3 regions of the Lysinibacillus sp. UBA5994 genome follow, and region 3 is predicted to be linked to each of the others. Evidence: riboswitches for the same ligand, from Rfam matches in the RefSeq annotation. Region 3 holds a riboswitch; each other region holds the start of a gene.

Region 1 (5,041 bases), on a different contig from region 3:
GATGGTTCTACTATTTGATTTTGATCGCTCAGGAATTCAGCAATTAGAGCGAACGGTTGAATACGGGGAACAAAAAATTCAAGAGATTGACAGTAAAATAGCTGAGCTGACGCAGATGAAGCGTGAGTTACAACAAATGCATGGCATGTTTAGCGAAAAATTAGCGACTTTAAAGGGAGAGATGCAAGATGAATAGTTCCAATTTATTAGCACGTAATGCCCGTAAGTATCCGAAAAATGAAGCCGTTATTTGTCATGGCAGAAGAGTAACCTACCAAGATTTAGATAAGCAGGTGACATGTTTTAGTCATGCTTTACTAGAGCAGGGAGTAAAGCAGGGAGATAAGGTTTTAATTTTTATGCCAAACGTTTTAGAGTTTGTTGTCAGTTACTTTGCTATTCAGCGTATTGGAGCGATCGTTGTGCCAGTCAATGCGAAGTTTACATTGCAAGAAGTAGAGTACGTGGCGCAGCATGCCGAGGCAAAGGCAATTGTCGTACATGAGGTTATTTTTGCAGCAGTTGAACAGCTAGCCGGTATTCCGTTAAAAATTAAAACAGGTCAAGAAAAAGTGGGATGGCATCAGTATGAATCAATGCTTCAAAATGCTAGTACACAAACAATTGATTGTCAGTTACAAGAGGATGACCCTTCCACGATTTTATATACATCTGGCACGACAGGAAAACCAAAGGGTGTGTTATTTAGCTACCGTAATATTTTAACAGTGGCGCAAATGATAGCTGTTGAAATGGAGGTAAAGTCTGAGAGCCGTATTTTGCTTATGATGCCATTAACACACTCTGCACCATTACATTTATTTTTAATGGCGGGTGTATTGGTAGGCTCAACAAATGTATTAACACCAACTTTTACACCCGATTTATTCATTGATTCCATTGAAAAGGAGAAAACAACACATTTCTTTGGTGCACCTGTTGCTTATTTATTAACGGCACAACTGCCAAGGCTACATTCGGCAGATTTGTCTTCTATGAAATGGTGGGTCTATGGTGGGGCACCGTTATCTCAAAGTGAGGTTCGGTTCATTCAGCAGGCATTCCGCACAAATAATTTGACTTGTGTATATGGATTAACAGAGGCAGGGCCAAGTGGTTCATTATTATTTGGCAAGGAGCATGAAGCAAAGGCAGGAAGTATTGGTCAGCGGGCGCCACTTGGTACAGAGTTGCGTATTGTGAATGACAGTGGAGAAGATGTAAATGTAGGCGAAGTAGGGGAAATTGTCTTGTTGGGTGAGGGCAACATGCTTGGCTACTATAAGGATGAAGTAGCTACTAATGAAGCCTTTATTGATGGTTGGTTAAAAACAGGAGATCTAGCTCGCAAGGATGAAGATGGTTTTATTTGGATCGTAGATCGTAAAAAGGATGTCATTATTTCGGGAGGTGTCAACATTTATCCGAAAGAAATTGAAGATTGTTTATTGAGCTTTGAAGGTATATTCGAGGTTGCGGTAATTGGTGTACCACATCCGCAATGGGGGGAAACTGTAAAGGCGGTGTATTCTGCTAAACAAGACATCCATGAGGAATCTTTGAAAGCTTATTTAGAGGAGCATCTTGCAAAGTTTAAAATACCACGTATTTTTGAAAAAGTAGAAGCGCTACCACGCAATGCATCAGGCAAAATATTAAAACAAAATTTAAAGGGGCAAGAGGTGAGATAGCATGAAAGTATTACAACAAGAAGCAATGCGTACTACGAACTTTTTTACTGAAGATGACACGCTTCAAAAAATAGTAGAAATGATGTTAGATAAAGAGTTTTTATCCTATGCCCAACGAGAGTTAACAGATTTTGGTGAGCTATGTGCAGGTGATATTGATACGAGGGCAAAGCATACAGATCGACAGGGTGAGCCTCGCCTTCAAAGATATGATGCCTATGGTGAAGAGATATCGGAGGTTTGGGTTAATGATGGCTATAAAAAAACGATTGAAGAGACATATAATACTGGGATTGTAGGCTATGTACACAAGCATATTCCGCAGCTAGGACACAAGGGGAATTATGTTTATAGCTTTGCACAAGGTTATTTGCTATCACATGCAGAGCCCGGTTTTTATTGTCCGGTAACATTGACAATGGCAACTGCCTATCTATTAGATCATTATGCAGATGAAGAGGTAAAGCAGCGTTTTTTACCACATGTGTGTGCAACAGGTGACACAGATTTATATGAAGGTGCGACCTTTTTAACAGAACGTCAAGGGGGCTCTGACGTAGGTGCAAATGTGGTGGAGGCGAGAATGGATGGCACTGCTTATCGTCTATATGGTGAAAAATATTTTGCATCAAATGCGGGCATGTGTGGTGTAGCGATGGTATTGGCACGTCTAGAAGGTGCGCCAGCAGGTTCCAAAGGCTTAACATTGTTTGCAGTTCCTTGGCGCAAAGAAGATGGAACAACAAATCATCTACGTATTCGCCGACTGAAAGATAAGCTAGGCGTTCGGGCAGTTCCCTCTGGTGAGGTAGAATTTGATGGTACACTTGCCTATGTTGTAGGGGAGCAAAATAAAGGGATTTATTATATGCTAGAAGCACTAAATCTCTCTAGAATTTGTAATGCAGTCGCTTCAATTGGTATTATGCGTCGCGGCTTCTTAGAGGCAAAACATTATGTAAGCAATCGACATGCATTTGGCAAGCCCTTAACACAGTACCCTATGATTCAGGATACTTTAGGGAAATTTGCAGCTAAGTTGCACGTGGAAGTAGCGACAGTTTTTGACCTTATCCAATTATACGATAAAGTGACAAGTGGACAGGGAACTCAGCAAGATCTTATTATGAATCGTTTATATATTGCCATTATGAAAAAGGAAACAGCAGAGCAAGCTGTTCATTATGCTAGTGAGGCAATTGAATTACACGGAGGTAATGGCTATATAGAAGACTTTGTAACGCCCCGCTTATTAAGAGACGCCCAAGTGTTAACGGTGTGGGAAGGGACGGCTAATATTTTGGCCTTAGAACTCATTCGTTTAGTAGATAAGTTTCATGCTCATGAACTGTTTGTACAGGAGATGGAGGAACGATTAGACAAATTAGCTGACAGCTCACTAGTACAAATCGTTAAAGAACAATTGGCGAATATGTCTGTGAAACTGCAAATTTTTAGCGCTTTAGACGAGGCAACGAAAACTTTTGAAGCTAAAGGTATGGCGGAAAAAATGGCTCACCTTTATGAAAGTGTCATAGCGGTTGAGTGGGCACATAAATTTGGTGGGAAATATGAAAAACTAGCAGACGTTTATTTAGAACAGACATGGTCATTAAGAGAAATGGGTGCTCAAATGAAAACAGTCCAATACTTTTCTGAAATTGTATAATGGCCGGGGAGTCGTCTTGAATGGAGGCGACTTTTTTCATTTTCATGTATAATGAAATCAACTGAATATTATAAAGGTTCTTTACTTAAGTAAAGTGAAAAGGGAAATCGGTGTAATTCCGATGCGGTCCCGCCACTGTAAGTGTGAGTTTTTTCAAATGATGCCACTGAAGATTTCGGGAAGGCTTGAAAAATCGCAAGTAGCACTAGCCAGGAGACCTGCCTTTATAACGACATGACAACCTACGAGGATAGGGTGGTGGATTTTGTATCAGTTTTTTGGTGCGATTTTGCCCCCTCATCGATCAAAGATGAGGGGTTTTATTTTGATGTAGAGTAAAGCGAAATGTCGCACGGATCAACGAAGGAGGATTCACATGAAGAAATTTTGGAAAATAGGATTATCAGCATTTTTAGCAGTAGGCTTGCTAGCTGCTTGTGGGCAGGAAGCAAAAGATAACAAACCATCTAACGAGCAGCAAACACAGCAAGAAACAGCACAGGTGGATGAAGCAACATTCCCAATGACGATAACAGATGCCCTTGGTAAGGACATTACACTTGAAGCACCTCCTGAGAAAATTGTTTCACTCATTCCGAGTAATACTGAAATCCTTTTTGGACTAGGTTTAAATGATGAAATAGTTGGTGTTACGGACAACGACGATTATCCGCCAGAGGCAGCTGAGAAGGATAAGGTTGGGGGTATGGAATACGATATTGAAAAAATTATTGCCTTAAAACCAGATATCGTTTTTTCACACGAATCTAGCATGTCTCTTTCAGAAGAGGCTATTGCACAGCTTGAATCAGCAGGTTTGAAAGTATTTGTTGTAAAAAATGCACAAGACTTTAATGAAACATATACAACAATTGAGCAACTTGGACGTGCTACAGGGAAATTACCAGAGGCAGAAAAAATTGTCGCTAATATGAAGGCAAAAGTAGAAGAAGTTTTGTCTAAAGTCAAGGATGTTGAACCCAAAAAAGTGTTAGTTGAAGCATCAGATGAGCCAGATATTTATACAGCTGGCAATGGTACATTTATGAACGCGATGCTTGAAATGATCAATGCAGACAATGTAGCTGTAGATGGCGATAATTGGTATAAAATTGATGCAGAACAAATTATCGCAAAAAATCCAGATGTCATCGTGGTGACATATCATTATGTACCAGATATTTTAACGAAAATACCAAAACGTGCAGGCTTTGATACGATTAATGCCGTAAAAAATAATGCGATTGTGCAGGTAGATGAAAGTACGACAAGTCGTCAAGGGCCACGTTTAGCTGAAGGTCTAGAAGAATTAGCAAAAGCAATCTATCCTGAGGTATTTAAGTGAAAAAAATAGCACTAGCCTATACATTAACATGTACGCTTCTTCTTATTAGCATCTGGTGTGGCGTAGCGATAGGCTCGGTTCATATTCCATTAGAAGTATTGTGGAATAAGGCGGTTGATGAAACAGCCGCCAATATCTTTTGGAAAATTCGTTTACCTCGTGTGTTATTAGCGGGACTAGTAGGCGCATCTCTAGCTATTGCTGGAGCAGCTTTCCAAGGTTTATTAAAAAATCCATTAGCAGATCCATATACACTAGGGGTTTCATCAGGGGCTTCTGTTGGTGCTGTTTTAACGATCTTTTTTAGTATTTCTATACCTGTTGTCGGTTTGTATG
Region 2 (5,041 bases), on a different contig from region 3:
AACTTCCACGCTAACTTTAAAGCTAAACTAACTTTCTTTGACAATTTTTAAAATTTTCACATCATACAATCCATACTGCTTAGGATAGCCGTAGTAATGATCAATTTCCTTTTCAATAAATGGATTAAGGATTGTAATGAATGTGTCCCTGATTAGTTGATCATCAGCTTGTTTACTTTGCGCATAAATCTTACATGGCAGAATGAACATAGTGAAGATAGCCATTAAAACATAAGCAAATTTTTTCATGGAATAGTGACCTTTCTGCAGGATGATACTTTATAGAGTGCACCAATCACAGTAAATTATCGAGCATTTTTAAAGAAAGGGAGTTGAACAATGGAAAAAATAATAATGCCCTTTTTATGTATGCTTTTGTTATTTCCAACAGCTACTTCGGGATCAGAACCTGAAGGCTTAAAATGTCCAAATCCAGATGTATTGATGAAAACAACGGAGAAAGACAAAGACGAGCTTAGTCAAGCATTAGCTGACATCATTCCAAAAGTATATGGCTCAAGCCCTGATTATCAGGAGTGGCAAATTGAGGTGATAAAGCCCATGCCCATATTAACTGGCATGGAGGAGAATTACTATAAAATGGCGGTGAACTTCTGTGGAGAAAATGTGGCTAATCACTCCTGGTTTGTTCGATTAAGGTTTCCAAGATTACTGCCAGCGCAAAGTGCATCACTAGGTGAGCTATATATCGTAAAAGAGACAAATTCTAAATGGGTTCATTGGTTTCAATATCATTAAAAAGGAAGAATCCATAAATGGATTCTTCTCTTTATGACATCGCTATCGTTTTCGTTGCTACAGTTTGTTGAAATGCCTGATCATGCTCAACAATCACCATTGTGAGATGAGAGCTTTTTATGAGCTCTTCAATCTGCATGCGTGAATAGATATCAATAAAATTGAGTGGTTCATCCCAAATATATAAATGAGCCTTCTCACACAAGCTTTTAGCAATCAGCAGCTTTTTCTTTTGCCCACCAGAATAATGAGAGATATCCTTCTCAAATTGAATACGCTCAAAATCCATCTTGCGCAGGATTGATTTAAATAACGTCTCATCAATACCATGCTCTTCAATAAATTCCGATAGCAATCCCTTTAAATGGGATGTATCCTGCTGAACATAGGAAATGACTAGACCTGAAGCTAACTTTATGGAGCCTGTATGTTGGATGGGATTACCTAGAATAAGTTTTAACATACTACTTTTTCCGCTTCCATTTTTGCCATCTAAAACAACTCGATCCCCTTGTGCCACTTTGAAGCTAATAGGCTTATTCACGATATGGTCATCGTACCGAATCGATACATCCGTGACAACAACCATTTCTTTTGATGGATATGCCAATGGCTCTACTTTCAATGACTCGGTTTTTTCAACATTTTTTAGCAGTTTTGATTTTTCCTCAATAGCTCTTTGTTGTCTGGATTCCAGGTTCTTCGCTCGTTTCATCATCTTGGCTGCTTTATGTCCAACAAAGCCTTTGTCCAGTTTGGAACCTGAATTGGTTGTGCCGTTTTTGGAGGCTTCCACTTGATTAGACCAACCTGACGAACGCTTTGAAGATTGTTTTAACCGGTCGATATCTTTTTGCAGTCGTTGATTGGTTACTTCTTCGTGTTCCTGCTGACGATCAAAATTTAACTTCCAAGAAGAATAGTTTCCACTTTGAACGTCAATATTGGCTCTATTAATCGATAGGATATGGTCAACACAGCCATCTAAAAAGCTTCTGTCATGTGAAATTAAAATAAATCCTTTTTTCCTGCGAAGATAATCGGAAACCGTCTTTCGTGCATCCGTGTCTAGGTGATTGGTTGGTTCATCAATTAATAAAAATTGACCCTCTGTCAAAAACAACGCAGCAAGCAGCACCTTTGTTTGTTCGCCATTGGATAATGTTTTAAAAGGACGATACATGACCTCCGCATCTACATGTAGGTAAGCTATTTCACGTAGACACTCCCAATCTTCTGCCTGAGGACAAATTTCCTCAAATATTTCATGGGTATATTTATTTGGATCAGAAACTGGATAGGGGAAATAAGTGAAGTCTACAGAAGAGATGATTTTTCCGCTATACTCATAATTTCCTAATAACAACTGAAAGAATGTTGTTTTACCTCGTCCGTTTCTACCGATAAATCCAAGTTTCCAATCCGTATCGATTTGAAAGTTGACATTCTCAAAAATATTGTCAAAGCTGCTTGGATAAGAAAAAGTTAGGTTTTGTACTTGTATCATGGACATGATAATTCCTCCTTTGTATTGCAACAGTTTACTTTTCATACAAAGTCGGTCTATCCATCTATGGTTGATTTCTCCGTATAAGCAGATGGATATTAACGACTTATACGGAGTGTTACATGCGTTACAATAGTTTCTGAATCGCTCATATTTTTTCCTCTCCTTTATGGGTAAATGAAAGGTACAAAATCAACTATGAAAGCAAGAAAAAATCCCTCCAATTGTGCATTGGAAGGATTAGTCTTTCTCTGAATTAATGCGATTTGCCATTTGTGTCATGACAAATAAAATGCAAACTGATAGTTAAAAATGGATAGACTAACCCTATATTTTGTGTTTGAAATCATTCAATTCAAATAAAAATATAGTTTAGTTCTTCATTGTCCATTCATCAGTCCTCTCATAATTGTCTTTTTATAGTAACAAATTTTTTTACAGAATACAATGTAACCTTATTTTCATTTAGTACTATACAATAATTCCTATAATATTTATAGAAATAATTTATATAATAGTTGAAAAATAATTTCTACTATTCTGAAATATGTGCTATAGTAGGAGCATAATTGAATATTGTGTAAGACTTGGTGCCAAATGAATGTTTGGCTTAAAAGGGAAGTCGGTGCAAATCCGACGCTGTCCCGCAACTGTAATTCGGAGCAAATCACAAATGCCACTGGGGAAACTGGGAAGGCTGTGAGGCGTGTTGATGGAAAGCCAGGAGACCTGCCAATTTCTAGTACACACCAAATACCTACGTGGAAATAGGTGGTGAAAAGTGACCAAATAGGCACTGTGCGATAACGTTTATGCGAAAGTAGATACTTTTTCGTATTGTTTTAGCATTATTAATTTTAACATGCAGCCATTTTCCTAATAGGAGAATGGCTTTTTATTTTTTCTAAAAAAGGAGCTTAAAAACATGAACTATACAAGTACATTGATCGGTTATCCCTATATAGGGGAGGAACGCGAATGGAAAAAAGCACTAGAAGCATTTTGGCGTAATGAACTTTCTGAGGAGGACTTTGAGGAAAAATTAAAGAAAATCCGTTTATCAAGAATAAACAAGCAGCTGCAACTTGGAATCGATATGGTGACAGTTGGCGACTTTACGTTTTACGATAGAATGTTAGATACAGCTTTGATGTTTGGTTTAGTTCCAAAGCGCTTTAACTGGCAAGGTGGTAAAGTCGATTTTCATACCTACTTCAGTGTAGCAAGAGGAGACAAAACAGCCGTAGCTAGTGAAATGACGAAATGGTTTAATACAAATTATCACTACATTGTTCCAGAGTATGAGGGACAAGCCTTACAACTAACAGAAAATAAAGTGTTAGCCGACTTTTTAGAGGCGAAGGAAACTTTCGGTATCATTGCGAAGCCGACACTAATTGGTCCCTATACATTTTATAAGTTAACGAAAGGCTACAACAAATTAACACAGGTTGAGTACTTATTAGCTTTATTACCACTCTATACGCAGGTATTAAAAGAATTAGTGGATGCAGGTGCCACTTGGATTCAGCTAGAAGAGCCATCCCTCGTCTTAACACTTGATCCAGCAGAGATAAAGCTGGTGAAAGAAATGTATGACCAGTTAGCCACTGCCGTTCCTGAGGCTAAAATAATGCTACAGACTTATTTCGAAGCTTTAAGTGCCTATGAAGCATTAAGTACATTGCCTGTTCAAGGATTCGGTTTGGACTTTGTTCATGGCTATAAAGGAAATATGGCGTCACTTCGTCAATTTGGTTTCCCGCAGGATAAAGTATTAGGAATAGGGGTAGTGAATGGCCGTGATATTTGGCGTTCAAACCTGGCGGAGGTCAATGCGACAATTCAAGCCATTGAACAGCTAAGTCATGCTGTTGAACTATGGATTCAACCATCAAGTAACCTACAGCACGTTCCAATCACAACCTCTCTGGAAAATGAACTTGACCCTGTTTTAAAGCAGTCTCTGGCCTTCGCAGATGAGAAAATCGTAGAAATCACGGGGCTGACTAAATATAGACGAGATAAAGATGGTTCCTTACAACATAATTTTTCAGAAAGTATGAAGGCGATTGAGGCTCTAAAAAATCATCCAATCCGCCAAAATAAGTTAATTCATCAAGCCGTTCAAACTGTGACAAAGCAAGATTTTGAACGACACAGTAATTTTACGAAGCGACAAACGATCCAACAACAAGCCTTAGGATTACCGCTGTTTCCAACAACTACAATCGGTAGCTTCCCGCAATCAGATGAAGTGAAAAGAAATCGTAATGCGTGGCGAAAGAAACAATTATCGAATGAAGCCTATGAAACATTTTTAGAAGACGAAACAAAGCGCTGGATCTCCATACAAGAGGAATTAGATATCGATGTACTTGTTCATGGTGAATTTGAGCGTACAGATATGGTCGAATATTTCGGTGAAAAGCTGACTGGCTTTGCCTTTACAGAGAAAGCGTGGGTTGTTTCATATGGATCACGCTGTGTGAAGCCTCCGATCATTTATGGAGATGTTGCATGGGCTTCACCAATTACCGTAAAAGAATCCGCCTATGCCCAAAGCCTAACGAAGCGATTTGTAAAAGGCATGCTGACAGGGCCAGTAACAATATTAAATTGGTCCTTTGTGCGAGATGATTTGTCCCGTAAAGATGTCGCTTATCAAATTGCATTAGCACTCCGTAAAGAGGTGGAAGCACTAGAAAACGCAGGTATATCAATTATTCAAGTGGACGAGCCAGCGTTAAGAGAAGGTTTACCGCTTAGAAAGGA
Region 3 (5,041 bases):
ATAGCCGCTCCTTTCACACCAAGCTCTGGTAAACCTAAATTCCCAAAAATAAGACCGTAGTTTAGCACAACATGTAAGACGTTCATGCCAAGCGAAACGTACATAGTTTGTTTTGTCCAACCATGTACACGAATAATTGCAGCGAGTGCATTAATAATAGCCTGTAGGAAAATAAAACTCCCAATGATGGCTAAGTAACTTTGTGCATAGTGGAGTACTTCTCCCTGCAAGTTCATCATTGTCATTAAATGTCTCGCAAAGAAGAAAAATAAAATACTCATTAAAAGCCCAACGACCAAATTCATCGTGACCGCTAACGCCGAGATCTTGGCCGCTTCAAAAAAGCGTTTGGAGCCTAAATACTGAGAAACAACAATAGATGCACCATTGCCCACTACCTCCAGAATCAAGATGGCAATATGGATATATTGATTGGCTGCACCTACTCCTGATACAGCATTATCTGATAAAGCACTGAGCATAAAAGTATCGGCTAGTCCCATCAACATAAATAGAAAAACTTCTAAGAAGATTGGCCATGTTAAATGGAATAGACTTAACTTATTTGTCTCTTTAATTGTGTCTGCCAATACTTTCACTTCTCCTATTTTTTCTTAAAAATCTATTGTATCTTATCACAAATATTCAGACTGTAAAGAGATTTATAGGAAGACAGTGCTTCCACATAAAAAATCCCTTTCACATCGTGTGAAAGGGCTCATTTTTAAATTAAGCAATAAGATTGTAATTGCTCTCGTTTTTCAATTGTTAGGCCAAATTCCTGCTCTAAAAACCCAGTCTTAGAACCATAGCGACGATCCATCGCATCCAATGCTGCTTGTAAATAGTCTTCACGGGCGGACATTAATGCATAAAATTGCTGTAGTTCTTGCTCATTATACTGATGCTGAATAGCCTGAGCCATTCGTTCTACCATTGGACGTAAATGTATATTAGTATCTAAATAATCCTCCATGATAGTCTCCACGGGTACATCTAAAGCTAGTAAAATAAGTGCTCCTCCAATACCCGTTCGGTCCTTACCAACTGCGCAATGATGTACAAGACCTAGATTATTAGGATTTTGAATCGTTTGCATTAACTCTTTAAATGAAAGATTGTTAAAAGGCATTTGTGCATAAAAATCCCGAAACATCTCAGGGCTTACCACTTTATAGAAATCTCTACCACCAGCATTGGTTGGCATTTCAAAAGCATGATTACCCTTCGCTGGGATTTGTATATATTGAGCATGCGAGAACACTGGGTTAGGATTATGATACGCCTCATTGTTATCGCGATAATCAAAAATGGTCTTAATCCCTAACGTTTCAAATAGCTCTTTATCCGACAGTGTCATTTTTCCAAGGGCAGCTGAGCGGTAAAATAAACCGTTCTTTACCCTACGCCCATCTTTTGTTTTATATCCACCCATGTCTCGGAAATTATAGACTGCTTCAAATGGAATTACCTTTGTCTCTAATTGCTCCAATCACTACACCTCCTAAGATTATCAAGCATACTTACTTTTATTTTAAAGAACAAACTACATTAATTCCAATTTTCACGCTAGGTAATAATTTAAACCACATAAAAAATGCTAGCTGAATGGCTGACAGCTAGCATGGAAACATTTCTTATTTAAATAACTCTGGGTACACAGCCTTCGCTACTAATTCTACAGCTTCACCAATACGCGGACCAGGTCGATTAGAGATATCTGTATCAATGGACAATACCGCTTTGTTTTGAATAGCTTTCACAGTATTCCAACCATCACGTCCAAGAATTTCTCCTATTGGATCTTCTGTATAGTTTACTGTTGTTAAAATAACATCTGGATTTTTCGCAATAACATCTTCCTCATTCACTTTTGCCCAGCTATTCAAGTCAGAAAAAACATTATTAACATTAGCTGCATCTAATATTTCTTGCTGGAAAGTGCTAGAGCCTGCTGTATATATATCTGGCTTAGGGCTAACCTCTAAATAAACATTTTTCGGCGTTTTTACATCCTTCACCTTCGTTTGTACTTCAGCAATTTTCGCTTTAATCTCTTCGTTTAATTTATTTCCTTTATCAGGAACATCCATCACAGCAGCAATTTGTTCGATATCTCCATAAACATCGTCGAAAGTAGTCGCAGATTGAATAACAAACACTTTAATTCCTGCGTCCTCAAGCGGCTTTAGGGCATCCTTATCACCGATTGTATAAGCAATGACAACATCTGGCTTTAACGCTATAATTCTTTCACTGTTAAAGTTCGTAGTATCAGAGACACGTTCAATTTTTTGTGCTTCCTCTGGGTAAGTATCGTACTCAGTTGCTCCTACAATTTTATCGCCAACACCTAAAGCAAACAAAATTTCAGTATTACTTGGTTGTAAAGATACAACTGTTTTTGGTACTTCTTTAAACTCTATTTCCACTCCACGGTCATCTGTCACTTTATAGCTTGTTTTCTCTGCTTGTTGTGTATCTTGCGAAGCATCTTTATTTTTTGTATCTTCAGCAGTGCCACAGCCTGCTAATACCAGTGCAAGTAAGAGCACTGATAGCCATTGGAAATTAAATACTTTTTTCATTGTTATTCTCCTTTTTCTTTTTCATTGGGTAGGATTTACTAATAAACGGTATTTCCGCTATTCCAGCTTGCTGATTCATAAAAACAGCCATGACAAAACATACATTAGCTAATAAACCAAGGTAATCGAAAAGAATAGCTGGAACCTCTCGTTCTTCTGATACTTTGTGTAAAGTACGATATGATTTTTTTGCCTCACTGCGACAAAGATGTAAGGCTGCAGCAGCCTCTGTTCCTTGAGGTAAAACAAAACTTTGAATCTCTTCCTTCACATGGCGAACGTAAAAATCATAACGTTCACTTAACCAAGATAAATCCTCTTCAGTTACTGCTAATTTCCCACGTACTGAGCCATTCACATGATAAGCCATAGGTAACATAAGCAATAAATCCTCAGCAACAACTTGAACATCCTCTTTTTTTACCGCAGCTAATGCAACTCCTAGATGTGTTGTCAGGCTATCTGTTCGAATTTCAAAATCGACCGTTGAAGCTTTCTCACGCATAAATGGATAACAAGAATAACGGGCATCTTTTTTCACTTGCTTCCCCCCTATTTTCTATAATGAAAAATTCTTATTTGAAAGGCATAAAAAAGTCGCTCCTTTTTGCAAAGGAACGACAAAAATAACATAATGAGCCATCAAACTGGACAAAGCCTATGTATTTGCCGTATATCCTCCTAGCTTCCGAGAAGTTTTTATACGTTCAAATAAAGGTCGGTCTCCTGGCTTGTACAGTTCGTCACATGAAACGAATGTGTTATAAAGGACCTTCCCATCTTCTTTGAGACAGTGGTAAATCTTTATAATGGCTGCACTTACAGTTGCGGAAACAGCTCCGGTTTTTCACCGGATTCCCGATTATGCTAATTAGCACCTTTATTCTGCAAGAATATTTCATTTGTAAAGCAGTTTATCATATATGCTTCAGAAAAAATAGCTGTACACAGTTTTAAAATATAGCATTATTTCTACTTGAAGAGAAAACCCTAACAAATTTTTACATTATTAAGAAATTTACTATAATAGTGTTTCAATTGCTTTTTCAATATCGAGCTGTGAATCTGTTGGTTCAAAGCGTGCGACGGTCTTACCATTAGCATCTACTAGAAATTTTGTAAAGTTCCAGCGAATATTACGACCATCTAAAAAGCTTGGGGCAAGTTGAACAATTGCTTCTGCCAACATTTTCTCCTGCATACTTGCCTTCCCAAACTCTCGGTAATCCACTTCATGCTTTAAATAATTAAAGAGTGGATGGGTAGCCTCTCCATTTACCTGTACAAGCTCAAAAATCGGGAATGTGACCCCATAGTTTACCTTGCATAGATGCTTAGTTTCCTCCCCATCTTCAGGATTTTGATGGCCAAATTGATCACAAGGGAATCCAAGAACTACAAAATTCTCTTTTCCATATCTATCATACATTTTCTGTAAGTCTTCAAATTGATATGTAAATCGGCATTGGTTTGCCGTGTTAACAATTAACATTGTTTTTCCACGATATGTTTCCATCGATAAAATTTCGCCATTAGGCTTCCGAACTAGATAATTATAAATGCTCATGCATAATCCCCTTTTTTCATTCATTATAGTTGACTATTCTATCGTTCATCAAAGAATTTGCACAAAAAAACACCACCTCGCTACTTTGAACGGATGGCTGACTTATACTTCTTTTTATATTTAGCATCTTGTTCTTCATTAATTAAACGATGGGCAATATCTAATAATTTCGAGTCATTTGTTTGATCATATAACTTTTTAAATGACATTATAATATCCTGACGAATAAGAGATGGCTGTTTTTCATCTATACATGTTTGAAATCTTTTAGCTAGATACGATACAACCAAATCTCTTTGTACTGGACCCGCCTGTCCAATTTTCCAAATTGCTTGTAATGCATGCCTTGCCGTAGCAGATTGTTCATCGTAAGTCACAGCCCAAATCTTTAAAAAATCCTCCAAGACCCTTTCTTCTGGATCACTTTTTGCAGCTAAAGCGCATAAAATTTGTGCAGCACGTGCACGAGAATAACCATTATTGTATGTAAGAGCTTTTATTAGCTGTTCCCAAACTGCATATGTCCAATCTACGGGTTCTTGCATAATTTTTATTAATTCCTCGTAAGATTCATATTGAATATCGCGATCATGCTCTGTTAGATTACTAAAAAGTTGCAAAATCTCTTTTTCCATAATTCATCCCTACCTTTATTGTTTCAGAACGTAATAAAATTTGATTTATGGTTACACTTAACTTAATTTTTTCGCAAAGAAGGTGAGTTTATGAATAAATTTAATGCTAGGAAATTGATTTTTCGGTTGATTGTGATAATATCACTACTTCTAGCTGCCTATTTTGTTATCCCAGTGTCCATGCCTTTAATACTTGCTGGGATTAGTGCATTTTTCTTAGAACCAATTGTCATGTTCTTTAAACGGAAATG

What was found. Region 3 has a riboswitch for cobalamin ahead of B3D98_RS19175 (hypothetical protein). Riboswitches for the same ligand answer to the same signal wherever they lie in the genome.
Region 1: linked by a shared signal. The riboswitch ahead of B3D98_RS02205 (ABC transporter substrate-binding protein) and the one ahead of B3D98_RS19175 (hypothetical protein) in region 3 are both predicted to bind cobalamin.
Region 2: linked by a shared signal. The riboswitch ahead of metE (5-methyltetrahydropteroyltriglutamate--homocysteine S-methyltransferase) and the one ahead of B3D98_RS19175 (hypothetical protein) in region 3 are both predicted to bind cobalamin.

The regions. Positions count from the first base shown of each region.
Region 1 covers NZ_DJAU01000007.1:14,275-19,315, reverse strand. Annotated here, with positions in the region: gene B3D98_RS02220 (MerR family transcriptional regulator) at 1-196, shown strand, start outside; gene B3D98_RS02215 (class I adenylate-forming enzyme family protein) at 189-1,691, shown strand; gene B3D98_RS02210 (acyl-CoA dehydrogenase family protein) at 1,693-3,360, shown strand; cobalamin riboswitch at 3,418-3,600, shown strand; gene B3D98_RS02205 (ABC transporter substrate-binding protein) at 3,737-4,705, shown strand; gene B3D98_RS02200 (FecCD family ABC transporter permease) at 4,702-5,041, shown strand, end outside.
Region 2 covers NZ_DJAU01000026.1:141,092-146,132, reverse strand. Annotated here, with positions in the region: partial or broken gene B3D98_RS08845 (DUF3888 domain-containing protein) at 1-210, opposite strand, end outside; gene B3D98_RS08840 (hypothetical protein) at 340-759, shown strand; gene B3D98_RS08835 (Lsa family ABC-F type ribosomal protection protein) at 791-2,272, opposite strand; cobalamin riboswitch at 2,838-3,017, shown strand; gene metE (5-methyltetrahydropteroyltriglutamate--homocysteine S-methyltransferase) at 3,192-5,041, shown strand, end outside.
Region 3 covers NZ_DJAU01000057.1:67,665-72,705, forward strand. Annotated here, with positions in the region: gene B3D98_RS19160 (MATE family efflux transporter) at 1-590, opposite strand, end outside; gene B3D98_RS19165 (tyrosine-protein phosphatase) at 725-1,492, opposite strand; gene B3D98_RS19170 (ABC transporter substrate-binding protein) at 1,638-2,588, opposite strand; gene B3D98_RS19175 (hypothetical protein) at 2,572-3,129, opposite strand; cobalamin riboswitch at 3,288-3,485, opposite strand; gene B3D98_RS19180 (glutathione peroxidase) at 3,610-4,155, opposite strand; gene B3D98_RS19185 (hypothetical protein) at 4,236-4,790, opposite strand; gene ytvI (sporulation integral membrane protein YtvI) at 4,881-5,041, shown strand, end outside.